2 regions of the Irregularibacter muris genome follow, and region 1 is predicted to be linked to the other one. Evidence: riboswitches for the same ligand, from Rfam matches in the RefSeq annotation. Region 1 holds a riboswitch; the other holds the start of a gene.
What was found. A riboswitch is a leader RNA that binds a small molecule or an ion and turns the genes downstream of it on or off. The one in region 1 is predicted to bind S-adenosylmethionine.
Positions count from the first base shown of each region.

Region 2: it holds a riboswitch for S-adenosylmethionine, as region 1 does, so the genes downstream of both, metK (methionine adenosyltransferase) here and NSA47_RS12780 (methionine ABC transporter ATP-binding protein) in region 1, are expected to answer to the same signal.

Region 1 covers NZ_JANKAS010000014.1:49,497-60,381, reverse strand. The annotation lists gene NSA47_RS12825 (ABC transporter ATP-binding protein) at 1-1,375, shown strand, start outside; gene NSA47_RS12820 (MATE family efflux transporter) at 1,519-2,904, shown strand; gene NSA47_RS12815 (chromate transporter) at 3,194-3,760, shown strand; gene NSA47_RS12810 (chromate transporter) at 3,763-4,326, shown strand; gene NSA47_RS12805 (ABC transporter permease) at 4,434-5,216, opposite strand; gene NSA47_RS12800 (ABC transporter ATP-binding protein) at 5,213-6,157, opposite strand; gene NSA47_RS12795 (TetR/AcrR family transcriptional regulator) at 6,150-6,755, opposite strand; gene NSA47_RS12790 (MetQ/NlpA family ABC transporter substrate-binding protein) at 6,930-7,745, opposite strand; gene NSA47_RS12785 (methionine ABC transporter permease) at 7,770-8,450, opposite strand; gene NSA47_RS12780 (methionine ABC transporter ATP-binding protein) at 8,398-9,477, opposite strand; SAM riboswitch class I at 9,581-9,693, opposite strand; gene NSA47_RS12775 (M20 family metallopeptidase) at 9,719-10,885, opposite strand, start outside.
Region 2 covers NZ_JANKAS010000003.1:22,629-42,148, reverse strand. The annotation lists gene NSA47_RS04600 (cation:proton antiporter) at 1-458, opposite strand, end outside; gene NSA47_RS04595 (COG2426 family protein) at 916-1,377, shown strand; SAM riboswitch class I at 1,512-1,611, shown strand; gene metK (methionine adenosyltransferase) at 1,845-3,038, shown strand; gene NSA47_RS04585 (PTS transporter subunit EIIC) at 3,419-4,993, shown strand; gene nagA (N-acetylglucosamine-6-phosphate deacetylase) at 5,093-6,286, shown strand; gene NSA47_RS04575 (chromate transporter) at 6,380-6,934, shown strand; gene NSA47_RS04570 (chromate transporter) at 6,931-7,455, shown strand; gene NSA47_RS04565 (MurR/RpiR family transcriptional regulator) at 7,702-8,463, shown strand; gene NSA47_RS04560 (family 4 glycosyl hydrolase) at 8,460-9,791, shown strand; gene nagA (N-acetylglucosamine-6-phosphate deacetylase) at 9,847-11,046, shown strand; gene NSA47_RS04550 (PTS sugar transporter subunit IIA) at 11,200-11,685, shown strand; gene NSA47_RS04545 (NAD(P)-dependent malic enzyme) at 11,760-12,929, shown strand; gene NSA47_RS04540 (RNA polymerase sigma factor) at 13,235-13,804, shown strand; gene NSA47_RS04535 (DUF1659 domain-containing protein) at 13,977-14,201, shown strand; gene NSA47_RS04530 (DUF2922 domain-containing protein) at 14,242-14,463, shown strand; gene NSA47_RS04525 (YvrJ family protein) at 14,581-14,724, shown strand; gene NSA47_RS04520 (PTS sugar transporter subunit IIA) at 14,899-15,321, opposite strand; gene NSA47_RS04515 (sigma 54-interacting transcriptional regulator) at 15,613-18,384, shown strand; gene NSA47_RS04510 (class II fructose-bisphosphate aldolase) at 18,513-19,391, shown strand; gene NSA47_RS04505 (sugar phosphate isomerase/epimerase family protein) at 19,397-19,520, shown strand, end outside.

The DNA.
Region 1 (10,885 bases):
GATTGTGAATGATTTAATGGAAGTGTCAGAGCTTGCCCATCATGGTCCTGAGGATTTATTTATTTCCTTGGTTATGATGATCGGTTCCTTTATTATATTGGCTACCATAAACTTGCCCCTCGCTTTAATTGTTTTTTCCATTGTCCCTTTCTTAGTCTTCTTTGCCATGAAGCTTCGGGTAAAAATGTCTGATACTTTTATGGAAACCAGAGTGACTATAGGAGAGGTAAACGCTACCTTAGAGAACAGTATCACAGGCATTCGAGTATCTAAAGCCTTTGGAAATAAGGAAAGTGAAATTAAAAAATTCGAAAAGAACAATAATATGTTTCAAGTGGCAAGGGCAAAAGCCTATAAGGTTATGGCTCAATTTCATACTGGTTCATCCTTCATTATTGATTTTCTAAATATTTTAGTATTAGGTGCTGGTGGTATTTTCTTCTATAAGGGATATATTAATATCGGAGACTTCGCAGCTTTCATCTTATATATAGGAAACTTTTTAAATCCCATTAGAAAATTAATTAACTTTGTGGAACAATATCAATCAGGAATATCTGGTTTTAAAAGATTTACTGAGATTATGGATCAACCTCTAGAAGTAGATGAGCCCAATGCCGTCACAGTAAATTCTGTAAAAGGTGAGATTGATTTTGATGACGTATCTTTTTCCTATGATGAGCATAAAACAATATTGGATGATATTAGTTTTACTATTGAACAAGGAAAAACCGTAGCCTTAGTTGGACCCTCTGGTGGGGGGAAAACCACCCTCTGCCATTTAATCCCTCGTTTTTACGAAACGGAATCAGGCAACATCTTCATTGATGGACGAAATATAAAGGAATTCACTTTAAAGTCTCTACGGAATAATATAGGAATTGTGCAGCAAGATGTATTTTTGTTCACAGGAACAATTTATGATAATATTCACTGTGGAAGATTTGATGCTACAGAAGAAGAAGTGATGGATGCAGCCAAAAAAGCCAATATTCATGACCTTATCATGACCTTACCCGATGGGTATAATACTTATATTGGGGAAAGAGGCGTAAAATTATCAGGTGGTCAAAAACAAAGAATTTCTATTGCTAGAATTTTCTTGAAAAATCCTCCTATCTTAATACTAGACGAAGCTACATCAGCCTTGGATAATGTGACTGAATTATTAATACAACAATCTTTAGAAGAACTTTCTAAGGGAAGAACTACCATTATCGTTGCCCATAGATTATCCACCATAAAAAATGCTGATGAAATTATTGTCATAACCAATAAAGGTATAGAGGAAAAGGGCAATCATGAAGCATTGGTAGCAAAAGAAGGTATTTATGCTAACTTATATAATTCTCAATTTAAAAATATACACTCGTAGACAACAAAGCGGTTAAGGCCACACTCATACAATAAAGTTTGGGAGAATATTCTTGTTGAACAACCTAGAGAATATTCTCCCAATTTTAAATTAAATTTTAGAACTGGAACGGTATACCTGTCCCAAAATTAGGAGGTAGAATTATGTCAAAAATTAAGGAGTTATTTTCTCCTAAGGATTTAACCCAGGGTACTCCTTGGAAACGGATTACTGAATTTGCAATACCCATGTTGATTGGTAATATAGCTCAACAATTTTATAACACTGCTGACTCCATTATTGTAGGTAGGTATGTAGGGGATAATGCTCTTGCCTCTGTTGGTAGCGCCGCACCCATATTAAACCTTTTACTTGTTCTCTTTGTGGGAATTGCCGTTGGTGCAGGTATTATGGTTGCTCAATATTTTGGCGCTAAAGATCGTGGAAAGCTCTCCCATACCATTGGTATATGCATAACCCTTACAGCCATTGCATCTGGAGTAATTATGATCGTCGGTCCTATTGTGACTCGTCCCTTACTTTCTTTTCTCAATACACCAGATACCATTATTGATTGGTGTACAAGGTACCTTATCATTTATTTTGTCGGTATTGGGGGCCTTGCTTATTATAATATTTTGGCCGGTGTACTACGGGGATTAGGCGATTCTTTATCCGCTCTTATATTTTTATTGGTTTCTACAGCTTTAAATGTTGTATTGGATCTTTTGTTTGTGGCAAAATTAGGCATGGGAGTACCTGGGGTTGCCTTAGCTACTGTCATTGCTCAGGGAATATCAGCGGTACTTTGTATGGTTAAACTGTTAAAAATGAAGGAAAATTTTGATCTTAACTGGAAAATGTTGAAATTAAACAAGGAATATTCTTATAAGCTTATAAAGCTTGGATTGCCTTCAGGACTTACCCAAGCAATATTTTCCTTAGCCATGATTGTTGTGCAGTCTCTCACCAATAGTTTTGGGGAGATGGTCATCGCTTGTAATGTTATTGTTATGCGGGTAGATGGTTTTGCCATGATGCCCAACTTTTCCTTTGGAAGTGCTTTGACAACCTTTACGGGGCAAAACATTGGAGCAAAAAAAATTGACCGGGTAGAAAAAGGAGCTAAAGACGGTACATTAATAGCTGTTGGCGTAGCCACTACAATTACTCTCTTGATATTGATTTTCGGTAAACATCTCATGGGGATTTTTACTGATACTAAAGATTTAGTTAATTTAAGCATGCATATGATGAGGATTCTTGCTGTAGGTTATATCGCTATGGCCGTAACCCAGAGTTTATCCGGGGTTATGCGAGGTGCCGGGGATACCATAACGCCTATGTGGATTTCTCTCATTACCACTGTTGTCCTTCGCGTACCTATAGCCTATGGCATTGCCTATTTTACCCGAAGTGCAGCTTATCCCACTGGTAGGCCTGAATCAGTCTTTATTTCCCTATTGGTTTCTTGGGTTATGGGAGCGGTTATTAATATATTTTTCTATAGAAAAGGAAATTGGCGAAGAAAAGGTTTTGCTGGTGAATAGAGGTAGGTTATCTGTCCTCCTCAGTTCAAATCAAGAAAAAGAACTACCGCTATGGGTAGTTCTTTTTCTGTTTTGCAGTCATAGATTTCCCCCCAGAATAAAGCACCTTAATCACTTTATTGGAAGTATTTAATAGGATCTATTCACTTTAAAATCAAATAATAATATTCCTATGAGAATCTAAATTTTATTCAATAATTTTAGTTGAAATACATTTATGCCTGTCCATTTTGGGTTGATTCCTATATAATTAAAGATTGAAGCTTAGTTTTATGGAGGTAATACTATAATGAAACGCAAAAATTTCAAACTATATTTTATACTGTTTAAAATCACATTTTCTATTAGCGCATTTACTTTTGGAGGGGGATATATTGTTATTCCTATGATGCGAAAGTATTTCGTAGAGGATTTAAAGTTAATTAGTGAACAAGAACTTTTAGATATGGCTGCAATTGCACAGTCCACACCAGGGGCTATTGCTGTTAATCTTGCTGTATTAGTAGGGTATCGTATTGCTGGCACTATAGGTGCCGTCATTAGTTGTATTGGAACTGTTCTGCCACCTTTATTGATCTTATCTGTTATATCAATTTTTTATAAAGCCTTCCGCAGTAATAAGATTATCTCTGCAATATTAAAAGGTATGGAGGCAGGAGTTGCCGCTACCATCGTAGATTTAGTCATCGATATGACTCAAGGAATTGTAAAAGAGAAAAACTGGCTATTATCCCTAATGGTTCCCGCTTCTTTTTTTGCCAGTTTTTTATTTAATATCAATGTATTAGTGATTATTATCTTTTGCTCTGTCTTATGCTTTGTTCAATCTTATATTAAAATGGGAAGGGAGGCATAAATATGATTAAAAGCATTCTTACTTTATTGATCAGTTTTTTACAAATTGGATTGTTTAGTATTGGTGGTGGATACGCTGTCATCCCTCTCATTCAGGAACAAGTAGTTGACTCCAATGGCTGGCTTTCCTTACAAGAGTTTACAGATATTATTACCATATCCCAAATGACTCCTGGCCCTTTAGCTGTCAATACATCCACTTTTGTCGGCATACGTATTGCAGGTATACCAGGAGCTGTGGTCGCCACTTTAGGATGTGTTTTATCAGGATTTTTGATTTCTATTTTTTTATATAACTTTTTTAAAAAGCATAGGGATATTGATAGTGTTTCTAATATATTGAGGGGTCTGCGTTCCGCTTCCATCGGCCTTATTGCCGCCTCTGCATCTACCATTATTTTGATTGCTTTTTGGGGCTCTTCCTCTCTTAATATTAAATTCATGGACATAAACATTTTTGCTGTAATCATATTCATGATTTCCCTATTTCTATTAAGAAAATATAAAACTAATCCAATATTTATTATCCTACTATCGGGGATTACAGGCTTGTTTATTTATCATTAATCCATGGGATAATGAAGGGGTAAGTTTATCCCTTTTTATCCCGCTAGCTTCTACTTTGTAATAAATAAAAAAGATAGATTTTTCTCTATATTACTTGTTATATCATGCTAACTTTGATCGGCATATCTCCACCAAAATATAGTGCCCACTAGCCCAAAAGCACTTGTTAAAAGTACAATAATAATACTGATCCCCTCAATCATAGCACTGTCACCTCCAGCAGCACCACTTAGAAGGGCAGGTATAGACCATGGAAAAAACTGTCCGTACCCTGTTACCGCAATAAATTGTGCTAATACAATAGTAAATACCATAAATCCAAGGGGAGATAGATATCCACGGCCAACACTTGCGAAAAAAGCTACTGGTGTTGATAGCAATATGGTTAGTATGGAGCAAACCATAAAAATAAAAGTACCTTGTATCATTATGTCAAATGACCACCCAGGTATATCAACCACTTTTCCAACAATTAAACCTAAAACCAGTACAATTATAGAAAGCATTAAACACCATAAAACGGCCACAATGAATTTAGAAAATACAATTATATTTCGTGATATTGGCAGTGCTAGTAAGTCTTTTATGGTTCTATCTGAATATTCCCTACCAAAAATCCAAGATGTAATAAATCCGAATACTACTAATCCACCGATTGCAACCGCCTGGGCAAGGAGACCAAAGTAAGAAGGCCAATCAGCAGTTCCCATAATATTTGCTTTTGCAGAAATAAAACCCAAGTTTTGTGCTAAGCTAGGATCTTTTAAAACAAACATAAAAAATCCCCCGACAAAGGGTACTATTGTAAGTGCAAGCATAGTGAGTAAAGGGACTTTAGAACGAAAAAACTTTTTTCCTTCTATTGAAACACAGGTTATTATTTTATTCACTTTACATCTCCCCCCCTCTCTTTAATGGTTCTTAAGAAATACATTTCTAAATCTTCCTTCTCAATTTTCAATAATGTTGGAGGGTGACCTGCATTTACAAGTAATGTAGCAATTTTTTCGGGGTTATTTACAGCATCTTCATTTTGAATTTGTAGGGGAAAAAGTTCCCCAGTTGTGCTTTTATCCTGGGTATATACCTTGTATCCTGTCTTAGAAAGAATAGATTTTATAGCAAGCCTATCTCTGCCATCTATTATTAAGGATTTCTTCAACTGACTTTCTAGTTGTTTTCCATCTATCTCCTTAATTAATTTTCCCTCATGTATTATGCCTATATTTGTAGTAATTCTTGAGATTTCATCTAATTTATGACTAGAGACCAGTACGGTTACCCCTGAATTTTTTGCTAAATCCATTAGCAGTTGACGAACTTCAACAATACCCGCGGGATCCAATCCATTTGTAGGTTCATCAAGGATTAAAATTTTAGGTTTATGCATCATTGCCTTTGCTATGCCGAGCCTTTGTGCATTTCCTAAAGAAAGATGCTTAGCCTTCTTTGATGCATAATCTTCCAATTTTAGCTTCTTTATGATCCAATGGACACAACTTTTCTCCTGAATCCCCCTTAATTGACGAACAATTTCTAGATTCTCTTTTACTGTTAAATCCGGATATGAATAGGGCGTTTCTACAATATATCCTACATCACGCCAAGTATCTGTATTCCCAGCACCTACCCTTTGTCCTTGAAGATAGCATTGTCCTGATGTAGGCGTTATCATACCTAAAAGCATTCGTATTGTAGTAGTCTTGCCTGCCCCATTTAGCCCTAAAAATCCAAATATATCTCCCTGTTTAACCGATAAGTTCACTTTGTCAACCACACAGGTTTCTCCATAAACCTTTGTTAAGTTCGTCGTACTAATCATTTCACTCATGATGATCATCCTCCTCAACGATTTGTTGAGCAAGACCTTTTATCAAAAGTTTAAGCACTTCATCAAAATCTTCTTCTCCAATTTCTTCAATATAGATCATACTCATGAAAATTGCCCTTAAAGAAGCCGTGACAACGTCTATATTTATATTGTCTTTAAGCTTTATATAAGAAAAAATCTTCTTTGTGAGTATATCATCCAATGAATGGTGATGCATAATCAGTTCCTTAGGTAATTTCCTCATAAGAAATTCAAATTCTTGATTTTGGATTATGTTCATAATAAAAGATTTTCTTACCTTTTGATATAGTCCGTAAATCAATTCTGTAAATTGATCAATTCCTATATTGTTCTCTTGCATTAACTTGTTGGATAGTTCATTCATAATAGACTTCTGATATTCTTCCAGTACCTCAAAAAATAAAATTTCCTTTGCAGGATAAAAACTGTAAAAAGATCCCTTGGATATCCCTGCCCTTTGAACAATTTGATCAATTGTTGTTTTCCTGACACCATATTTGCATAGACATTCCTGGGCTACCTTGTTTAATTTTTTTCTTATTAACTCTTTTTCACGATCACTAAATGCAGTTGCCATACTTTACCTCCATACTCTATGACTATATTTACTAATATAGTCATAGAGTATCATGGCAACAAAACTTTGTCAATAGAATGTATTTCTAATCTTGCGCTATGGGGAAACAAAGCGAAATCTTAATAAGAAGTACACGTTCCTTTTATTTAAGCGATGGAATCTTTCAATACTTATTTAAAACGCAGGAACTACATTTCCTTTATATACTTCATCAATGACTTCTTTTGTAGCTTCCTCTTGGTATATTTCGACTAATCTTTTTAGTGCTTCTTTATCCTTGTCTTTTGACTTAACGGCAATGATATTGATATAGGGCTTGGCATCTTCACTGCTTGCATCTTCAATAAAAATAGAATCCTCTGTGGGACTAAAATCTGCTTCTATGGCAACCCCATTGTTTATTATGGCAATGTCAACATCCGCCAAGGATCTTGGTATTTGTGTTGCTGCCAATTCTATTAATTCTAGATTTTTAGGATTCTCCACCACGTCCTTGATTGTTGGTATTAAGCCCACTCCCTCTTTTAATGTAATGAGTCCGGCACTCTGTAACAGGATTAGCCCCCTCCCTCCATTCGTCGCATCATTGGGTAGGGCGACCTTATCCCCTTCCTTTACTTCATCAAGGGATTTTAGTTTTTCCGAATATATAGCCATAGGTGCTAATATGGTATTTCCTATGGAAACAAGGTCTAGATTATGATCTGCCTTAAATTGATCAAAATATGCGATGGTTTGAAAGGCATTGGCATCTATTTCCCCTTCAGCTAAGGCCAAATTAGGACGAACATAATCCGAAAAAGAAATAATCTCTAATTCAATATTCTCTTCAGCCAATTTCTTTTGAACATAGTCCCATACCTGGTGTTCTGCACCATTTACTCCCAATTTGATGTTGATCTTTTCCCTATTTCCAGTTGTAGCACTGCATCCTGCTAAAGGTGCGATAATAAGTATTGCAACGATAGCCAATATCAATAATTTTTTCATTTTTCATTCCTCCTGTATTTTCTCTTAATGATTAATTCTTTTAACGATAAACTCTCCTAAGCCCTGCACAAAATTTACTAAAACTAAAAGAATAATTATGGTGACAATCATAATATCGGTCTTAAAATATTGGTAGCCATACCGTATAGCAAAGTCACCTAGCCCCCCGCCACCTACAGTACCTGCCATTGCAGAAAAACCAATTAAACTCACCATTGAAATGGTTAAGGCATAGATGATGCCTGCCCGCCCTTCTACAAGTAAAACACGATATATGATTTCAAATGGGCTAGACCCCATTGCCTCTGCGGCTTCGATAACACCGCTGTCAATATCTAGCAGTACAGATTCTATCTGTCTAGCTACAAAGGGGGTTGCGCCAAATACCAGTGGCACTAAGGCTCCCTTTATGCCAATGGTGGTACCCACTATAAATCTAGTTATGGGAATAATTGCCGCTAACAAAATAATAAAGGGAATGGATCGAAAAACATTAATAATTTTCCCTACAATTTGATAAACTATTTGGTTCTCTAAAATATGACCTGGTCTTGTCACCACTAAGGCGATACCAATGGGAATACCTAATAGAGTGGAAACAATTCCGGCCATAAATACCATAATAAGGGTCTCATAAAGGGCCTTAAGTAAATCAGGATATAATTCCATGAGGTTGGGTAGCCATGTCTGTATGAACTCTAACATCTTTTATCACCTCCACCTGTACAGTATGTTCCTGCAAATAATCTATAGATTTTAAGATATTGCCTTTACCCCCACTGAATTTCACAACCAGACTGCCTATTGCAACATCTTGAATGCTTTCAATATTTCCAAATAAGATACTTGCATCTACTTTAAATAGACGAGAAATCTTAGAGATAAAGGGCTGACCTGCTCTCTGCCCAACAAAGGAAATCTTAGCTAACATCTCTTCTTCCTCAATGCCATTGATGAATGACTCTTTACCAATAAACTTGTAAATATCTCCCTGTTGAAATACTGAGGATATAAACTCCTTAGTAATTTGAGCCTTGGGATAGGAGAATATTTCTAACACATTTCCACATTCTACAATATTTCCATCTTCCATAAGGGCAACACTATGACATATTTCTTTAATCACCTGCATTTCATGGGTAATGATGACAATGGTCAAGCCTAACTTCTCATTAATTTGTTTTAATAAACTCAAGATGGATTTTGTCGTTTGAGGATCTAAAGCAGAGGTAGCTTCATCACATAACAATACCTTAGGATCATTGGCTAATGCCCTAGCAATAGCCACCCTCTGTTTTTGTCCACCACTTAGTTGGGAGGGATAGGCAGATACCTTATCCTTTAATCCAACCAAATCCAAAAGCTCTAAAACTTTAGTTTCGGTTTCCGTTTTACTAAGACCACTTCCCTTTAAGGGGTAAGCGATATTTTGAAATACATTTCTAGCCTTCATTAAATTAAAGTGCTGAAAGATCATCCCAATTTTTTTTCTACTTTGTCTTAATTCTTTTTCAGAAAGCCCAGTTAATTCTTTTTGATCTACAATTATTTTCCCTGTTGTTGGTCTTTCCAATAGATTTATACATCGAATCAATGTACTTTTTCCTGCTCCACTATAGCCAACAATGCCAAATATTTCTCCCTGAGAAACATGTAAGTTGACTTCTTTCAGAGCTTTTACTGACTGGTTCTTACTAACATAGGTCTTACTGACCTGTTGAAGAAAAATCAATACACTCACTCTCCTTAATTTCAATAGCTAAAATTCTTGAAAACTCGAGTATTTGGACATAAAAATAACCCTATAGGAAAGGGCATACTGATTCGTTACACCTTCCCCATCTTCCAGGATAAAGTCCTGTTGGAATGAGCACCTGGCCTATGTATTTTACATAGGCTGGTTGCTGAGACTTCACTGGGCCAATCCCTCCATCTCTCTTGATAGGTAATTTTTATATTTTATTTCTACTCTTTTATTTTTGACTTTTAAATTCTTCTTTAATCTCCTGTAACAATTTCTGATTTACAATTAGGTCAAGACCTGTTAGGGCAAGGGCCTTGGCTCCTAAAACTAATCCCTTATCTCCCTCAGATGAGCATGCTGCCTCTCTAAAGGCTACGGTATGACCTACTAAATCCCTGGAACCTATTTTTACCGTGGGATGTATGGTAGCAACCACTTGACTGATGTTTCCCGTATCTGTTGAACCCGTACCCTGTTTATCAGATTCTGCAAAGCTTTCTCCAAGCCTTTCTAAGTTTCTCCTAAATACCTCATCAAATCTTTTGTTTAATACAAGGTTATCTACTGGATTTTGAAAAGCAATGACCTTTAAGCTTGTTCCTGTGGCAGTGGCTGCACCTTCTGCAACAGCCTTTACCTTATTGGTCACTTCATCCAGTTTCGTCCTAGTGGCCGCTCGAATATAAAATCTAGCCTTTGCATACTCAGGTATGATATTAGGAGCATCCCCTCCATGGGTAATAATTCCATGGATTCTTACATCATCTGTAACATGCTGTCGTAGGGCATTGATGCCATTAAAGAATAATATCACTGCATCTAAAGCATTAATTCCATTCTCGGGAGAGGCAGCCGCATGGGCAGGTCTCCCCACAAATTCAAAGTCTAATGGATCAACTGCCAAGGAATTGCTTGTCGTTCTGGTTTCATTAGAAGGATGGATCATCATACATGCGTCAATTCCTTCAAGTAGATTAGCCTTTACAAAGCTTCCCTTAGCACTTCCATTGGGTCCGCCTTCTTCGGCTGGTGTCCCAAAGACAACGACTTCTCCTCCTATCTCATCTAGTACCCGCCCCAATGCTATAGCTGCTGCTGTGCTAGCTACACCAATAATATTATGACCGCAGGCATGACCTAAACCTGGTAGAGCATCATATTCTGCCAAGTATCCAATGGCTGGACCTGGTTTAGCCTTGGATTTTTTTCGAGCAATAAATCCTGTAGGATGACCTGCAATATTTTTCTCCAGGATAAATCCTTCGTCTGCTAGTCTTTCTGATAATAATTGACTGGCGAAAACTTCTTCATTTCCAATTTCCGGGTTGCCATGAATTTCACGACTCATTTTAATGTAATTGGATTTATTCTCTTCAATGATTGAAAGAATTTGCTC
Region 2 (19,520 bases), on a different contig from region 1:
TCTAGAGCAACAACAGGCAAAATGGTTCGGGTCAGGGGCCCATGGGCCCTAAATTGGTTGATAACCATAATGGTTGCTGCTGGTGCAGTTGCAGCAGACATGCTTGCGACTACCATACTAAATATAAAGTTCTGTTTAAATAAGAAAAACATGATAGAAAATACCACCAATAAAGCACCAGTGGCTTCAGCTAGAGTAATCACGACAATAGACTTTCCAACTTTTAACATATCTTCTAATAAAAATTCACTACCTATACTAAAGGCTATGGTAGCTAAAGCCAATTCATTGACAAATCCCATAGACTCTATGTCAGCTTCTCCAATCAATTTAAAAAAAGAAGGACCAATAAGAAGCCCCGCTACCAAATACCCTGTTACATTAGGAAGCTTGAAAAATCTCGCCACCCTACCACCCATGATTCCTACCATTAATACTATACCAATTTTTACAAGCATATTCAATTCATATTTCCCTCCAAAATTAATAATAAACAATGATAAAAATAAAAAAAGTGTCTACTGCACACTTAGATTTTAAGAAAGTTTGGTACTTGGCAAATTACACCAAATGTCCAACAAACATTTCATTTATAAAACAAAGCTCACTGGGTTTGTCACCTCCGGCTCATTTTGCATTCTGCATACTATCTTATAACAAGTTTGATTAAAATGCAACGTATAGTATACACGTATTTAATCATGTATATTTGTAGTAATATATTAAGAATAATTTTAAACACATTAAAGACATCCTTTATGGGACCATTTAATGGGAATATGCGTATTATTATTACTCACCGATCATATCTATAGAACAATGGGGAGTTTTCCCCAAGGAAAATACATTTTAAAGAAAAGTATAATAAAAGTTTAGAGAGAAAAAAAGGGGGGAAAGGGTCTAGTGAGGGTTTTATTGAGACTACTAAAAAGTGAACTCATGGTATTCTTAATGGCGGCTACCCCTTTGTTAGAACTCAGGGCATCCTTGCCCTATGGAATATTTGTACTGGATATGGGCTATTTTCATGCTTTTATCCTATCTGTTTTGGGGAGCATACTACCTGCACCCTTTATATTATGGTTTTTACCCTCGGTATTGAGTTATTTAAAGAAAAAAAGGGGGTTTTCCACTATAGCCCATTGGATTACAAGGCGCACTATCAAAAAGTCCAAAAAGCTCGAAACCTATAAATTATGGGGATTATTTTTATTGGTGGCAATACCTTTACCGGGGACAGGAGTCTGGACAGGAAGTGCGGTGGCAGCTCTTTTGAGAATCCCCTTTAAAGATGCATTATTAACATGTTTTGCGGGTACAATAGTCGCAGGAATGATTATTCTCTTGCTTTCCTATCATGCGACTTTGATGGTGTAAATATTTATTCAGCGCCTACCCCAATCACTATAACCATAGTAAAATCAGGGTTTACAAGTCACAAAAAAATGCATATACTTCTATTGACACAAAAAATCAACTATGCTATGATTAAAAACGAGCTGAATATGGAAAACTTATCAAGAGAGGTGGAGGGAATGGGCCCTATGAAACCCGGCAACCAGCATTGTGCACGGTGCCAATTCCTACAGAAGAAATTCTGCAAGATGAGTTAGTTGCCTACTAAAAATAACCTCTTCTGACCAGAAGGGGTTTTTCTTTTTTTATTCAGTAGGAAAGCAAAACTTCCTATGAAATAAAAAGGGAGGGGTTATTTCCCCTATGGTAGTCAGGAGGGGGCTCTAGAATGGAGGATTTTGCCATTGCCCAGAGGAATCTAGGGTTTCCTATTCCTAGCGGAAGCAGCTTTGCTGCTATTTTTTACTAAGGATAAAGGAGGTTTATTTATGGTGAGAAAATTATTTACGTCAGAATCAGTTACTGAAGGACATCCAGACAAAATTTGTGACCAAATTTCTGATTCTATCTTAGATGCTATATTAGAAAAAGACCCTAATGCAAGAGTAGCCTGTGAAACTTCAGTGACTACTGGTTTGGTATTAGTGGCTGGAGAAATCACCACCAATTGTTATGCAGACATCCCAAAAATTGTGAGACAAACTATAAAGGATATTGGATATACCAGAGCAAAATACGGTTTTGATGGAGATACCTGTGGAGTATTGACAGCTATTGATGAGCAATCGGCTGATATTGCCATGGGAGTGGATAAAGCCTTAGAAGCTAAGGAAGGGCAAATGAATGATGAGGAAATAGAGGCTATAGGTGCAGGAGATCAAGGAATGATGTTTGGTTTCGCTACCAATGAAACCCCAGAATTAATGCCTTTACCTATTTCATTGGCTCATAAACTAGCCTTTAGATTAACCGAAATAAGAAAAAATGGAACTTTAAAATATTTACGTCCCGATGGAAAAACTCAAGTAACTGTTGAATATGAAGACGACAAGCCTGTTAGAATAGATACTATTGTTATTTCTACCCAACACAATGCCAAGGTAGAAGGAAAAACTATCGAAAAAGATATGATAGAGCATGTGATTAAGCCGGTGGTACCTACAGAATTATTAGATGAAAAAACTCGGTACTTTATCAATCCTACTGGACGCTTTGTTATAGGTGGTCCTCAGGGGGATGCAGGACTTACTGGTCGAAAAATTATCGTAGATACCTATGGTGGCTACGGTCGTCATGGAGGGGGAGCCTTCTCGGGAAAGGATCCAACCAAAGTAGATCGATCTGGAGCCTATGCAGCTCGCTATGTAGCTAAAAATATTGTAGCAGCAGGTTTAGCCGATAAATGTGAAGTAGAATTAGCCTATGCCATTGGGGTAGCCCAACCTGTTTCTGTCTTTGTAGAGACCTTTGGTACAGCTAAAATTAGTGAAGATAAAATTGTAGAATTGATTAGAAAACATTTTGATCTACGGCCTGCTGGTATTATTAAAGAGCTTGACTTAAGAAAGCCCATTTATCGTCAAACAGCGGCCTATGGACACTTTGGGAGAACCGATGTAGACCTCCCTTGGGAAAGGACCGATAGAGCAGAGATGTTAAGAAAAGAAGGATTAGGTGCATAGATATTATAAGAGGTGACATATTGTGACTTCAATAAAAGGATTCTTAGTTTAGAAAAACTAAGAATCCTTTTCGTGTTTATCCTATATCTTGATGAATGTTTAAGCCTTTATCTTCTATAAGCTTACTTTAGTCACAAAAACTTACCAGCGGAAAATCACCTTGTACTTGGTCCTTTCAGATCTGGAATGATCAAAAAAGGGTTTATTCTGTGATATCATTTTAATAGGATGATTCTACAAAGAATTTACAACTCTTTTCATATCTATTTTTTTTATTGTATGCTGTAATCAATTACACTCTTCGCCACCCAGGTTATAGTAGTTTTCAGGGATATTTGTAGAATAATCAGAACAAAATAAATTTAAAAAGGGGTGGAAATATGTCATTTAGAAAAAGAGCAAGTGAAGAAATTCAGAGATTTGGTAGAACCTTACTATTACCAATCGCTGTAATGGCACCAGTAGGAATGGTACTAGGTCTTACCGGAGCATTAACACAAAGTTATATGATTGAACGATTACCTTTTTTAGGAAATGCAACTTTGCAACTTATTTTAAATAGTTTAAAGGGGATCGCAGATATCATCTTTAGCAATATTCCTGTTTTATTTGCCATGGGTGTAGCCTACGGTTTGTCCAAAAAAGACAAGGGGATTGCGGTATTCTCCGCTATTATTTCTTATCTGGTATTAAATGCAAGTATTAATGTTTGGTTATCGGCGACAGGTAATCTGGCAGACCCAGAGGTTATGGGTCAAGTAGGTCAGGGTATAGTACTGGGAATACAAACCATAAGATTGGAAGCTTTAGGCGGAATCATCAGTGGGATTATTGGAGCCTTAGTTACAGATCGTTTTTATAATTTGCAGTTTCCCTTGGCCCTTGCATTTTTCAGTGGGAAAAAATCTGTTCCTATTATCTCCACTGGAATCAGTATCGTTGTTGGATTGATTCTTCCATTCTTTTGGCAATATATTACCAAAGCTTTAATCGCATTATCTTTCATTTTGATTAGTGGACCCTTTGGAACGTTTATTTTTAGGATAATGAATCGAATATTGATTCCCTTTGGACTTCACCATGTGTGGAATTCCTTGATACGCTTTAGTGAAGCAGGGGGGACCTATATGATAGATGGGGAAAAGTTTGTAGGAGTCATTCCCACAATGAACAAGATTTTATTTGAATTGGGACCAAATCACGAAGCTTGGAATATTTTACCTGAGTTAACAAGATTCATGGCTCAAAATCAAATGTTATTAACTTTATTTATGATTCCAGCTGTTGGTTTTGCAATGTATAGATCAGCCTATGCTGAAAATAAACCTTATACTAAAGGTCTTATCTTAACTATGGTATTAACACCCTTTTTAGGCAATGTAACAGAGCCCCTTGAATTCTCTTTCTTATTTATTTCACCTGTATTATATGGAATTTACGTATTATTAAATGCAATAGGAGCTGTTGCCCTACATTTAATGGGAACGGCAGTAGGGTATATTCGAGGAACTATTTTCGACTTTGCCATTTTTGGTCTTCTTTATGAAAATACCAAATGGTATAACCTATTGATTGTAGGGATTCCACTGGCTATTGCTACCTATTTTGTATTTATGTGGGCCATTAAGAAATGGAATGTTGCAACCCCAGGTAGAGAAGAGGAGACAGTAGGAGATAATACATTACTAAAAGAAAAACGATATGATGAAGTGGCTAAAATTGTTGTGGAAGCTTTAGGTGGAAAATCAAATGTTCTTTATGTAGAAAACTGTGTCACTAGACTAAGAGTAGACTTGAAAGATTACAAGCTAGTGGATACGGACAAGATAAAAGAGTCTGGAACTTCAGGAGTATTTTTCCCAACGAAAAATCATATCCACGTGGTATTTGGACCCAATGTTGAGTTTGTAAGAAATGCAGTAGATGATTTTTTAGCCAGCGATAAGGCTGTTTAAAAAGAGGATAAAATACAATCCAATAGAAGTTTATATAAAATAGAGGGGCGAGATTTTGTCGCCCAGCTGCATAGAAATAAAAAAATGGGAGGGAATGAGATGTTCCTATACTCAGAAAATATTTATACTCCTGAAGGATTTCAAAAAGGGTATTTAAATATTCACGATGGAAAAATAATGGGTATATTTCAAGAAGTTGATGCAGAGGATGTTGTGGATTATGCCAATGGGATTATCATACCTGGTTTTATCGATATTCATATGCATGGCTGGGCAACAGGCTCTCTGTGGTTAAATGGAAACAAAGAAGCGGTAAAAAACATGTCCAAGGACCTCGTCAAGGTAGGGGTAACTTCCTACTTAGCAACAACAGGCACAGATGCTGTAGATACATTGAAGGGGCAATTAGAGGATACAAGAAAATTCATAGAAAATTGGGAGCCGACTAAGGGCTCCCAAGTCATCGGTGTCCATCTAGAAGGTCCCTTTATCAATAAAGAATACAAAGGAATGCAAAAAGAAGAATATTGTATAGATCCTTCCATAGAAATTACAGAAAGCTTGTTGGAAAGTGCCGGTGAAGGAAATGTAAAACTAATGACCCTTGCCCCAGAGTTGCCCAATGCAGATAGAGTAATTACTTATCTCCATGAAAAAGGAATTCAGGTTTCTATAGGTCATAGTGCTGCAGAATTTGAGGACATTGCAAGAGTAAAGGATTTGGGGGTAGGTGGCTTTACCCATACCTTTAGTGGCATGAGAGGATTTCATCATAGGAGACTAGGGGTAGTTGGTGCGGCTATGTATTTTGAGGATATGTATGCTGAATTTAGTAAACAGACAGGGATGACGGTAAAGCCAGAGGCCTTTGCCATAGTCTATAGACTAAAGGGTCCGGAGAAGATTATTTTATCTACCGACTGTACTGGATTAGCCCAGGTCAAGGAGCCTTTTTATCACTATATTCGCAAGTGCACATTTACTCCCTTTGGTAGTGATGTAAAGCTTATCTATGATGATGGACGGGAAGAAATTATGGATAAAAATAATTATGAGCAGGTAAAGGATATAGAACTTAGCTATTTAGGCTCAGTAAAAAATGTAGTAAAGAATGTAAAAGCCTCCATTAGGGACATTGTCAAAATGGCCTCGGAAAATCCTGCGAAATATATAGGAATAGATCACTATAAGGGCTCTATAGAAGCAGGTAAAGATGCAGATGTTATTGTCATAGATGATGAATGGAATTTAATTGACACTTATGTAAAGGGCGTCAAGCAAAATATTAGATAAATAGGCGGTAGGCTGGGTTTAAAATCATGATTTTAAACCCAGCCTACCTGACTTACAAGATTCAAAACCAAAGGGAAGGGATGCAATAAAAATATGAAAAAAATATGGGAACTTTTCTTTATTTATTTAAAAATAGGTGCTTTTACCATAGGGGGAGGTTATGCTATGGTACCCCTTATTCAAGAGCAAATTGTAGACAAGAAAAAATGGCTTACCGATAAAGAATTTATGGATATGTTTGCAGTGATTCAATCTGCTCCTGGTCCTATTGCCGTTAATAGTGCGGTGTTTCTAGGGTATAAGGTTGGAGGAGTAAAGGGATCTATTATGGCTACATTAGGAGCAGTTATTCCATCCTTTACCATTATTCTAATCATTGCAATGTTTTTTAGAAATTTTAGAGAATATTCTGTTGTAGATAGTATTTTTAAGGGTGTCAGGCCAGCGGTGGTTGCCCTAATTGCGGCAGCGGTGTATAAGCTAGTGAAATCCTCAAAATTTTCTATGGCAGGAATCATTATCTCTATATTTAGTTTACTGGCGATTATATTTTTAGATATTCATCCTATAGTATTAATTTTAGGATCAGCAGCTTTAGGAATTTTCATTTCAACCCATTCAACAGTAAGACAGGGGGAAAGAAAATGATCAGTACTTTCGTAGACTTATTTTTCACATTTTTTAAAATTGGCTCCTTTGGATTTGGGGGAGGATACGCTATGCTTTCTCTCATTCAAGAGGAAGTTACAAGTGCTCATGGCTGGCTGACCAAAGGAGAATTTTTGGATATTGTGGCCATAGCAGAAATGACCCCTGGACCTATTGCTATTAACATGGCAACCTTTGTAGGACATGAATTAGGAGGGATTCTTGGTTCAGCCCTTGCCACTTTAGGAGTAGTGCTACCCTCATTTATTATTGTTTTAATCTTAGTTCATTTATTTTTAAAATTTCAACAAAACCAAACCATTCAAAATGCCCTAGGGGGTATCCGACCTGCGGTTTTAGCATTGATTGCTTCAGCAGCTCTATTATTGGTGGAAGAAGCCATAATCGATGTCTATGGCATAATTATTGCTATTGTGGTTTTTCTTTTGGTAGCCATCAAGAAGGTGAACCCTATTATTGTATTGGTTTTATCGGGAATCTTGGGGATTTTTATTTATTAAGTAATGGATATACTTTGGTCGAAAAAATTTACCAACGGAAAATCTCTTGTATATAGTCTTAAAGGGGCTGAAATGCTTAAAAAGCTATTTTCTTATGGTACCATGAACTTAAGACCTGCAAGTGGAGGAGTATAACCAGATGAATTTACCTATTGAAAAAGGATATTCCAACGTATTTGATCAAATAGGAGAGGAACTAGATATGCAGTAGAGGAATTTACAATTTTGAGAAGGGAAAGGTGAAAAATGGATTTAAGCAGGTTGACAGAAAACTATGAAGAGCTAACAGATTTGGAGAAAAAAATTATTGAATTTTTGATGAAGAATCCAAAAGAAATATTGCATTTAACAGCCAATGAACTTGCTGAACGTATGTATGTTTCAAAAACTTCCATCATTAATTTATCCAAGAAACTTGGTTTTGATGGCTATAGTGAGCTGAGATATTATTTTAAACAACATATACAGAATAAAGAAAAAAGTATTCAAGATTTTTCCTATGATGATATATTGAGCTCTATTCATGATGAAGTAAGCAAAACCTTGTCTCTTCAAAGGGAAGATAATGTAAAGTCTATTGCGAATAGGTTATTGAAGTCAAAGGTAGTTTACATTATGGCAAGAGGAGCTTCAAAGCCCATAGGGAATTTATTAAGTTCTAGACTGGCAATGCTAGGAGTACGTTCTATATTTATTGATGATCAAAACCTCATTGGAGCCTTAGGGGATAGTCTAACACCGGATGAAACTCTATTAACCATTTCTCTATCGGGGGAAACTGAAATTATAAAAAATATTGCCAAAAGAGCTAGGGCAAAAGGAATAGATGTTATTGCTTTAGTGGCTTTTTCCAACAATAGCCTACAACGCATCGCCAATCATAAGATGTATTGTTTTGCACATCAAGTGGAAACCAAATACAATGATCTAATCTCAAGAGTAGGTTTGCATGCTTTAGTACAAATCTTAATTTCATATATAAATATGCAGAGAGGGGTAATGTTATGAAGCGAAGAAAATTAGGGATAACAATCGTTGGAAGTGGGAGTACTCGTATTCCTGCTTTGATTGGAAGCCTTATTGAATATAAAGACAGGTTCCCATTAAAAAAGCTAACTTTATTTGATATCAACATGGAGAGAATGAATTCCATGAGAAATTATATAGAACTCACCATGAAGGAGTACTATCCAGGGGTAGAGGTTTTATTCACAGACAATGAGGACGAAGCCTATATAGACACAGAATTTGTCCTTTGCAATATGCGGGCAGGAAATCTTGAGATGAGATCCTTAGATGAAAAGATTCCTCTGAAACATGGTTTGGTTGGGCAGGAAACCTGTGGTCCAGGAGGATTTGCCTATGGAATGAGATCTATAGGGGCTATGATTCATATGGTGAAAAAGATTAGAGAGTATGCACCGGATGCATGGATTTTAAATTATACCAATCCAGCTGCCATCGTAGCTGTAGCTTTAGATAAGGTGTTTCCAGAGGATAAAAGAATATTAAACATTTGTGACCAGCCCTATTCTATGATTAAATCCTTTGGAAAAGTATTGAATGTAGATATGTATGATATTGAGCCAAGATATTTTGGATTGAATCACTTTGGTTGGTTTACCCACCTATACCATAAGCCAACAGGAGAAGACTTGTTACCAAAGTTAAAATCATACCTTATGCAAGGAAATGACTTTAAACCATATAATGCAGAGCAAAGAGAAGCTTCATGGTTAAATACCTATAAAAATGTAAATAAAATTCTATCCTTCTTCCCAGAATATTTACCCAATACCTATCTCCAATATTATCTTTTTCCAGAGGAAATTGTAGCCGAGAGTGATCCAAACTTTACACGTTCTGATGAGGCTTTAGTTGGTAGAGAAAAGAAAATATTAGATATCTGCAAGCAGGCAAGAGAGCAACAATCTTTAGAAAATATTCCTTTTTTAAGTGGAGCTGTACATGGAAATATGATGGTGGAGGTAGCTGAATCTATTGCCTATGATTTAAAGCAATTATATGTCATTATTATGAGAAATGAAGGCGTCATCAATAACTTACCTGACGATGCTATGGTGGAAGTAGTCGCGGCATTGACTCAAAATGGGGCAGAGCCTTATCGGATAGGAAAGATTGGCACCTTCTACAAGGGACTTATTGAAGGACAATATGCTTATGAGAAATTAACAGTAGAAGCCTATCTGGAAGAAGATTATACAAAAGCACTACAGGCTTTAACCTTAAATCGAACCATTGTTAATCCTGAAAAAGCAAAGGCTGTATTAGATGATTTACTAGAAGCCAATAAAGACTATTGGTCTTTGCACTAGGACAGAAAAAGATAGTCACGATATTTCTATAATATAAACAGGGGAGGGAAATTATATGTTTTTATACTCTGAAAATATTTATACACCTGAGGGCTTTCAAAAAGGGTATTTAAATATTGAACATGGAAAAATCAAGGGCATTGTTCAAGAAGTTGATGAAAAAGAAGATGTGGTGGATTATACCAATGGGATTATCATACCAGGTTTTATTGATATGCATATTCATGGATGGGCAACGGGTTCCTTTAAGTTCCAAGGGGATAAAAAAGCCCTTCAGAATATGTCTAAAGGACTTGTCAAAGTAGGGGTAACTTCCTACTTAGCAAGTACAGCAACAAATGCAGTAGAGAAGTTAAAGAAACAAGCCAGTGATGCTAGAGAATTTATGGAAGAATGGATACCAGAAAAGGGCTCCCAAGTATTGGGCATTCATCTTGAAGGTCCCTTTATCAATAAAGAATACAAAGGAATGCAAAAAGAAGAATATTGTATAGATCCTTCCATAGAAATTACAGAAAGCTTGTTGGAAAGTGCCGGTGAAGGAAATGTAAAACTAATGACCCTTGCCCCAGAGTTGCCCAATGCAGATAGAGTAATTACTTATCTCCATGAAAAAGGAATTCAGGTTTCTATAGGTCATAGTGCTGCAGAATTTGAGGACATTGCAAGAGTAAAGGATTTGGGGGTAGGTGGCTTTACTCATACCTTCAGTGGCATGAGAGGATTTCATCATAGAAGATTAGGGGTAGTTGGGGCGGCTATGTATTTTGAGGATATGTATGCTGAATTTAGTAAACAGACAGGGATGACGGTAAAGCCAGAGGCCTTTGCCATAGTCTATAGACTAAAGGGTCCAGAAAAAATTATTTTATCTACTGACTGTACTGGATTGGCCCAGGTTAAGGAGCCTTTTTATCACTATATTCGCAAATGTACATTTAGTCCCTATGGTGAAGATTCTCTAAAATGTGTTTATGATGATGGCAGAGAAGAAATCATCAATAAATATGAGTATGACAATGTAAAGGATGTAGAACTTAGTTATTTAGGGTCGATACAAAATGTGGTTAAGAATGTAAAAGCTTCTGTAAGTGATATTGTAAAAATGACTTCAGAAAATCCTGCAAAATATCTTGGAGTAGATAGCTACAAGGGTTCTATAGAGGCAGGTAAGGATGCAGATGTTATTATTATTGACGATGAGTGGAATTTATTGGATACTTATGTAAAGGGAGTAAAGCAAGATATTCAATAGTGTATTAAAGAGGCTCTGCTTAAAATGATGTTTTTAAATATAATCTGCCGAGGGGTTACCCAATAGCCAATTTTTTTAAAACGTCTTTCAGTGGCATAGAGAAATTATGACCAAAAAGCAGGTAAGCAATATAAATGAATAGGAGGTCAAACAATGTTTGGGATTTTAAAGAAATCAAATAAAAAGTTAGAAATTAAAGCTCCTATAAAGGGAAAACTAATAAAAATAGAAGATGTAGATGATCCAGTTTTTGCACAGAAAATGGTGGGAGACGGCGTGGCTATTGATCCTAAAGAAAACAAAGTACTATCTCCTATTGATGGAGAAGTCATTGAGGTCTTTCCTACTAAACATGCCTTGGGATTAAAAACCGAGAACAATGTGGAAATTCTTATTCATATTGGTTTAGATACAGTAGATTTAAAGGGTGAAGGTTTTGAAGTTCATGTTAAGGCTCAAGATAAAGTAAAGATTGGAGATCCTTTAGTTACCTTTGATAGAGAGATATTAAAAGAAAAGGCAAAATCTTTAATTATCCCTGTTCTCATCACCAATTATCAAGAGATGAAAGCCATTGAAATAAAAGAAGGAGAAATCAATCCAATAGAGGATACCATTATGACGGTTAAAACAAAGTGAAACTTTAGACATCACAGGGAGAATATTCAAAGGACATAAAAATTGTCATTTACTTTCTAAGGGCAGGTGTTACCATGGATTTTTCAGAAAAAAGTTTAATCATGCATGAAGAAAATCAAGGGAAAATAGAAGTCACTTCTAAGATTAAAGTAGAAAATAGAGAGGATTTAAGTATAGCCTATACTCCTGGGGTAGCTGAACCTTGCAGAAAAATATATGAGGATCAAAAGGATGCGTATAAGTATACCACAAAGGGAAATCTTGTGGCAGTGGTGACCGATGGAAGCGCTGTACTTGGTTTAGGGGATATTGGACCAGAGGCAGCTATGCCAGTAATGGAAGGAAAGTCAATTCTTTTTAAAGAGTTTGCCGATGTCAATGCTTTTCCCATTTGTTTAGCTACCAATGAGGTAGAGGAAATTGTAAAGGCAGTAAAACTCATTGCACCTACTTTTGGCGGAATCAACCTTGAGGATATTAGTGCCCCTAGATGTTTTGAAATTGAGGAAAGATTAAACAAGGAATTAGATATTCCTGTTTTCCATGACGACCAGCATGGTACAGCAATTGTGGTTTCTGCAGGATTAATTAATGCACTAAAAATTGTTAATAAAAAGATTGAAGACATAAAAGTAGTTGTCAGTGGTGATGGCTCAGCAGGAATTGCCATTGTAAAAATGCTTTTAAACCTTGGGGTACAAAATATTCTGGTTTGTGGAAAAGAGGGGATCCTTTATGAAGATTATTCCCACAATAAATATAAAAATGAAATTGCAAAGATAACCAATAAAGATCAGAAAAGGGGAAACCTCAAGGATGCCCTAGTAGGTGTTGATGTATTTATTGGAGTGTCTGTAGGCAATATTGTTACAGAGGATATGATTAAATCCATGAACAAAGATCCCATTGTCTTTGCCATGGCAAATCCTATACCAGAAATTATGCCTGATTTAGCGATAAAGGCTGGTGCCAAAGTGGTAGGCTCTGGACGCTCTGATTTTGCCAACCAAATTAACAATGTATTGGCTTTTCCGGGAATATTTAGAGGGGCATTAGACATCAGGGCAAAGGAAATCAACCAAGAAATGAAGTTAGCGGCTGCCTATGCCATAGCCAATCTCATTTCCCAGGAAGAATTAAAAGAAGACTATGTCATTCCCGATGTTTTTGATAAAAGAGTAGTTGATCATATATCAAAAGCGGTAAGGGAGGCAGCTGTAAAAACTAGAGTAAATAGGATATAAAGTATTTTCCAGTCTATCCTTTGATCAAATTTAAAGACTCCATCTTATATAAGATGGAGTCTTTAAATTTTTACTTTTTTTGTCCTTTTTGCTATATTAAAGTTTTAGGATAGATTAACTTTTCCCTAAAACCCTATTGTTCTTTCTTCAGTTCTAGCCCTTAGTCACTTCATTTTTCACAAACTATGGTTAAGTCTCCAGATACTTTCCCTTAGTTCAACATATCCCCATTGCCCTTAAAAGCTTATACTTAACCATACCTGCAGGGGAAAAGGGCCGGCCTCACAAAAATGTGGGGTGATAAAATGATTGAACAACAAAATATTGAACATCTTGTACGAAAAGCCCAAAGGGGGAATGGAGGAGCTAAGGAAGAATTAGTACAATTATTTCATCCTTTACTGGTGAAGAGTATCAGAAAATACTTTGGAATAAACCAAGATACTGAGGATTGGTTACAGGAGGGGAGAGTGGTCATCCTCAAAGCGATTAAAGAGTACAAAGAGTCTTTAGGAGTACCCTTTGCTGCCTATGTGCAAAAACAGGTTTTTTATTATTATGTCAATGAAAGAAAAAAGACAAGAGAAGTAGTGATATTAGACCAACCTCTAGGAGAGGACAATACAAGCTATTTGGATTTGTTATCTGATGATAGAGAGCAAGTGGAGGAAAGGATGGAGGAAAAGGAACAGAGAAATTCCCTAGATAGGGCCATGAGCTTACTTTCCCTGAAACAAAGAGAAGTGATTCTTGCCTATTATGTAGAAGGAAAAAAACTAAAGTCTCTGGCCAGAGAGAAAAATCTATCTTATCAGGCCATAGTAAAGCGAAAGGCAAGAGCATTAACACAATTAAATAAGATGATGAAAGGATAATATTTTGTGAATTCTTTTTTTAAAATAGCAGTCTATTTTGTCATTCTATGAACATAGTGAAAAACCTAAGATTTTAAGGTTTTCCCTATGTCTATTCCCAAAAGTTAAAATTTTAATGGGTTACTTTTTCTTTCCTTTTCCATTTATGAAGTGTAGAGAGGAGGTGAGAAAAATGGCAGTAGATGCAAATGTAGTAAGCTCAAGAATGCAACTAAAGTTAAAAACCGGAGTAAATGAAAGTGGTAAGGACATCATCCGAACCAAGACCTATTCCAACGTAAAGGTCAGTAGCGAGAATCAATCCATCTATGGTGTAGCAAATCAGCTAGCAGGGTTACAAAACTATCCCTTAGAAGAAATCCACAGAGTAGATGACGTATTGCTTATCAACCTTTAGAAGGGACTAGGAAAAATTCAAAGAGAAAGGAGGGTAAACTATGGCAACATTAAGACTAGAAATGACCTTTAAAAACACAGAGGGAAGAACCAGCAAAATAGCAGTAGACAACGCTAGAGATGATCTAACCGATATAGAAGTTAAAGAAGCAATGGACAGCATTTTAGGGGACAATATCTTCATCACTACCGGTGGAGACTTGGTAGAAAAATCTAAAGCAGAGCTTATCACAACAGAAGTCAAAGAATTTGAGATAGAGTAATGCAATAAAACAGACCTGCTTTTTACCAGCAGGTCTGTTTTATTAGGGCAAGGGATAAGCTTCATGTGGGACGGGAGGTAAAAAGATATAGAGAAAATAGAGAAGGGAGGATGAAAAATGGAAGAATTATTGGTGCAGATCGGAAACTTTGGTTTTCCTATGGTAATTTCCATTTATCTATTGGTGAGATTTGAAGGGAAAATCACCAATTTAACTCAAAGTATTTATCAACTGGCAAAGGTAATTGAGACCATGAAATAACTCTTTAGCTGAAATAGGGCAGTTAGATAATAAATATTGACAAAATAAGAAATTCCTTGGGTAGAATAATTTATATCCAGGGAATTCTTGTTATGACATAATAACCAATACTTCCTCTCCCTAAGTGTATTATTTTTTAATAATTTTAACAGTTGCAATTTAATTTAATAAGAACTAAAAAGCTTCAGATATTTCTCTATTTTTCTCCAAAAGACAATTACAGTATTGAATTTGCTCCTGAGCTATCTTTATAGAATCTCCAATTAGCTTTTCTATATTTTCGTTTTGAATATTTAAAACAATCTCCAATAATAAGGGAAGATTAACTCCACATATGAGGTGAACATTGGGGAATGAAATATAATTCATAAATTCATTATTTATGCTTCCTCCCAGTAAATCTGTTGCAATAATAATTTCCTCATCAGGTTTCAAAGAGGAAATTATATTTTTTATTGGCTTTTTTATCTCGGATATTCCCTCAGTATAAGCACATAGTACATGAATGAAATCTTGTTTTCCTATAATTAGTTCCAATGAAGATTTAATTCCTTCAGCAAAAGTTCCATGGGTTGCGATTAATAATTTTCTAGTCATAAGAACCACCTTTCGTAAAACTATTCAGCTATGATTTTGAATTTATAATACACTTTAAGAAGCAAAAAACATGCCAAATTAGTGTCAAAATTAAATATGAAAAAAGTGAAAGAAGAATACCATATGTTTTGAATTGTATCATAGTGTATAAATTATGCTCAATTTTAGCTGATAATCCTATTTTTAACGATACCCTTAATTATATTTAGAAAATATGAATTATTGACAATTGTTAAACCATTATTAATAATAAAGACTAAAGACAAATTCAAATTTAAAGGGTGATATGATTTGCTTAAAGAGTCATTGATGGAAGATATTAAAAAATCTACAGATTCAATGAAGATTGAAAACTTGGGTACTGGATGTACGGCGAAAGAATTAGCAAAAAAATACAATGTCAAACGCAATACAGTAAGTCATTACTTAAATCAATTAATTGGTACCGAACTCTTTAAAATCAATACAAGACCAGTATGCTTTGTGCACAGAAAGACCTTTGAGAAGAAATTTTTTAAGACATCTAAGTTTATCTATAATAGTTTTGATGAATTACTTGCAGAGAATCGTGCAGGGAAGACTAAAGAAGTAGAGGCCAGCAAAAGCTTAGACGATTCGTTATTGGGGATGATTGGGGCAAAGGGGAGCTTAAAAAAATCAATAGAGCAAATAAAAACATCGGTATTTTATCCAAATTCAAGTTTAACTATTTTACTACATGGAGCAACAGGGGTTGGAAAAAGTTATATAGCAAAACAAATACACCGCTTCTCTGTAGAAAATGAAATATTAAAGCCAAATTCACCTTTTATAACATTAAACTGTGCACAATATGCTAATAATCCGGAACTATTATCCAGTATTCTCTTCGGACATGTTAAGGGAGCATTTACAGGTGCCCATGTTACGACAAAAGGTTTAATAGAATCAGCAAATGAAGGCATGCTTTTTCTAGATGAAGTTCATAGACTAAATAGTGAGAGTCAGGAAAAATTATTTATTTTTTTAGATCAAGGTATATATAAAAGAATAGGTGAAAATGATGTTTGGCATAAAGCTGATGTTAGAATTATAATGGCCACCACGGAGGATTTAGAGTCTAATTTTTTAGAGACATTTTTAAGGAGAATACCTATTATAGTGAATATCCCTTCTTTAGAAGATAGAGGATATCAAGAAAAATTAGAATTTATTTACCAATTTTTTATTAATGAAAGTCAAGTATTAGATCGGAATATAAAGATATCAGGGAATGGAATAGAAGCCTTGATATTCCATAAATACATTGGAAATGTAGGGGAGTTGCAAAATTCAATAAAGTATATATGCGCTGCACTCTACGCAAGACACAAAGAAAATGATCCTCTAGAGATTAATCTTTCAGATTTAACAGAAGATATATTGAGGGAGATTGCGGAGAGAAATGAGAGTAAAATAAAAAAGCGAAAGGATATAGTAATTACTCCAAATACAACAATACAAGATATCCTTCAAGAAAAAACAGAGGAAGAAAATATATATGATGAATTATTTCTACAGCTTTCAAGTTCATATAGAAAGTTAAAAAAAGATAAGATAAGTAAAGAGAAATTTGAAAGAAGAACGGCCCTTTGCATTAATAAGACTATAGATACCTTAATTTATAATCAAACCTCTGAAAAGGATAGCATGCTAATGAAATATGTAGTAAATAGTGTTCAGGAAGCATTTCGTTATGCAGAATATAGTTATAATGTTAAATTTGGAGGGAATAGTCTTCATGCAATTGTAGCTTATTTTTTCTATTTAAGTAATAATCCCGTAGTACTCCAGGATAAAAATAAAATTTCCAAGGGATTTATAGAATATGTAAGGACTAACTATAGCAAAGAAATGCAAATTGCTAAAAGAATAATGGATATGCTATCTTTTAAAATGGATATCTTGCCCAATGAAGAAAGTCTAATTCCTTTGGCCCTATATTTTAATCGTTTGCATATTAAAAATATCAATAATAGACCAAGGGCTATTATTTTAGCCCATGGATATGCAACGGCTAGTAGTATAGCAAATGTTGCAAATAGACTATTGGAAGAAAATATATTTGAGGCTGTAGATATGCCTTTGAATAAGACTATTGATGATGTCATAGAATGGGTAATTGATTATATAAAATATAATGATATTAGCAATGGAATATTACTTTTAGTAGATACAGGATCCTTAAAAAATGTATATCAATCCCTTGAAACTGTGATAAAGGTACCTATTGCAATTATCAATAATGTTTCCACACAATTGGCCTTAAATACTGGTCAAATGATAAAGAATGGCTTGAACTTGGCAGAGATTATTAAAAAGTCAAGAAATTATAATTATACAGATTATAAAATTATATATCCTAAGAAAAATAAACAAAGAGCCATTATAACCTGTTGTTATACTGGGATGGGCACTGCAGAGCAGATTAAATCCTTATTAGAGGAAAGTATGCCCGATGGAATAGATATAAAGGTTATTTCCTGCGATTACAATCAATTAAAGAAAATGGGAAAAGAGAACTCAATATTTCAAGGGTATGAGATTATTGGAATTGTAGGAACGGATAACCCAGCAATAGAGGAAGTAGAATATATTGCTTTAGATGAACTAGTATCAGGTAATGCAGAAATAAAAATGACAAGAATTTTTACTCATCTGAATGAAGAAAAATTTGATGAGTTGAACAATAATATTATTCATAATTTTTCCCTGAGACGTTTAATAGAGAATTTGACAATTTTAGATACTGATAAAGTTATAGGACATATTGAAGAGTGTCTAAGGCAATATGAAATACTAGCTAATTCGAAAATATCAAATAATAAAAAGATTAGCATATTAATACACGTAGGATGCTTGATAGAAAGATTAATTCGAAGATCTCCTATAGAAGAGTATCCAAATAAAGAGCAATTTCAAGAGTGTCAAAAAAAGCACATAGAATTAATACAAAAGTCCTTTAGTGGGATAGAACAAGCTTATAGTGTCAAAATACCTATTGCAGAGATAGGTTATATCTATGATATCCTTAATGAATTATAAGGTTTATCAGTATCTTTTTATGAGCAAAAAGCGTGACTCTATATTGGCACGCTTTTTGCTTTTATTTATAATTGACAGAATGATAATACCATGAACTTAACATTTTATAATTTGAAAGGAGTTAAAAAATGATTATATCAATGTCAGAAATGCTACAAAGGGCAAAAAATGAGAATTATGGCATTGCAGCCCCAAATGTATTTAATCGAGAAACCATAGAGGCAGCTTATTTAGCAGCAATAGAGTTAAGGGCGCCGATGATATTAGATGTAGCAGCTGTCCATGGAATTTATGAATGTGCAGATATTGCCCGTTTTTATGAAAGAAGATATCCAGAGGTTCCCGTCGCACTAAATCTAGACCATGGTGGGCCCTATGAATACATCATCCAGGCAATTCATGCGGGATTTAGTTCTGTAATGATCGATAGATCTACCCTTTCTTACGAAGAAAATGTAAAAGAAGTGAAAGAAATAGTAAAAATTGCCCATGCCGTAGGTGTTTCGGTAGAAGCTGAACTTGGCCATGTTGGACAGGGGGAAGAATATGAAACAACTAGAGACTCTGGTCTTACGGATCCTTCAGAGGCTGCAAGATATGTGGAAGAGACAGGTATAGATTGTTTGGCCGTTGCTATTGGTACTTCCCATGGAACCTATAAGGGTACTCCCTATCTTGATTTTGATTTATTAAATAGGATTAAAAAAGAAGTAGATATTCCCCTTGTATTGCATGGCGGATCAGGGACTGGCGATGACAATCTGGCTAGAGCAATAAAAGAAGGAATTCAAAAGGTGAATCTAAATACAGATATAAGCAAGGCCGGGCAAGGGGCTTTAAGAGATGCTCTAAAGGGTACAATAGAATTTGCATTAGATAAAAGTGCTACTGGAGAATTTGCATCCAAGAAGTTAAATCTACAACAAACAATAGCTTTGGGAGTAGAAGGATATAAAGAAGAACTAAAGAGATACATGAAGTTATTTAACTCTGAAAATAGGTGGTAGATAGCATGAAACAGGTTCACTTGGAACAAATAGCTCCAATGAATCACATCTACAGGTTTTATGAACTAAAGGATTATTTTAAAACAATAAGTGATATTGGTTACAAAAGTATTGATCTTTGGACCTGTG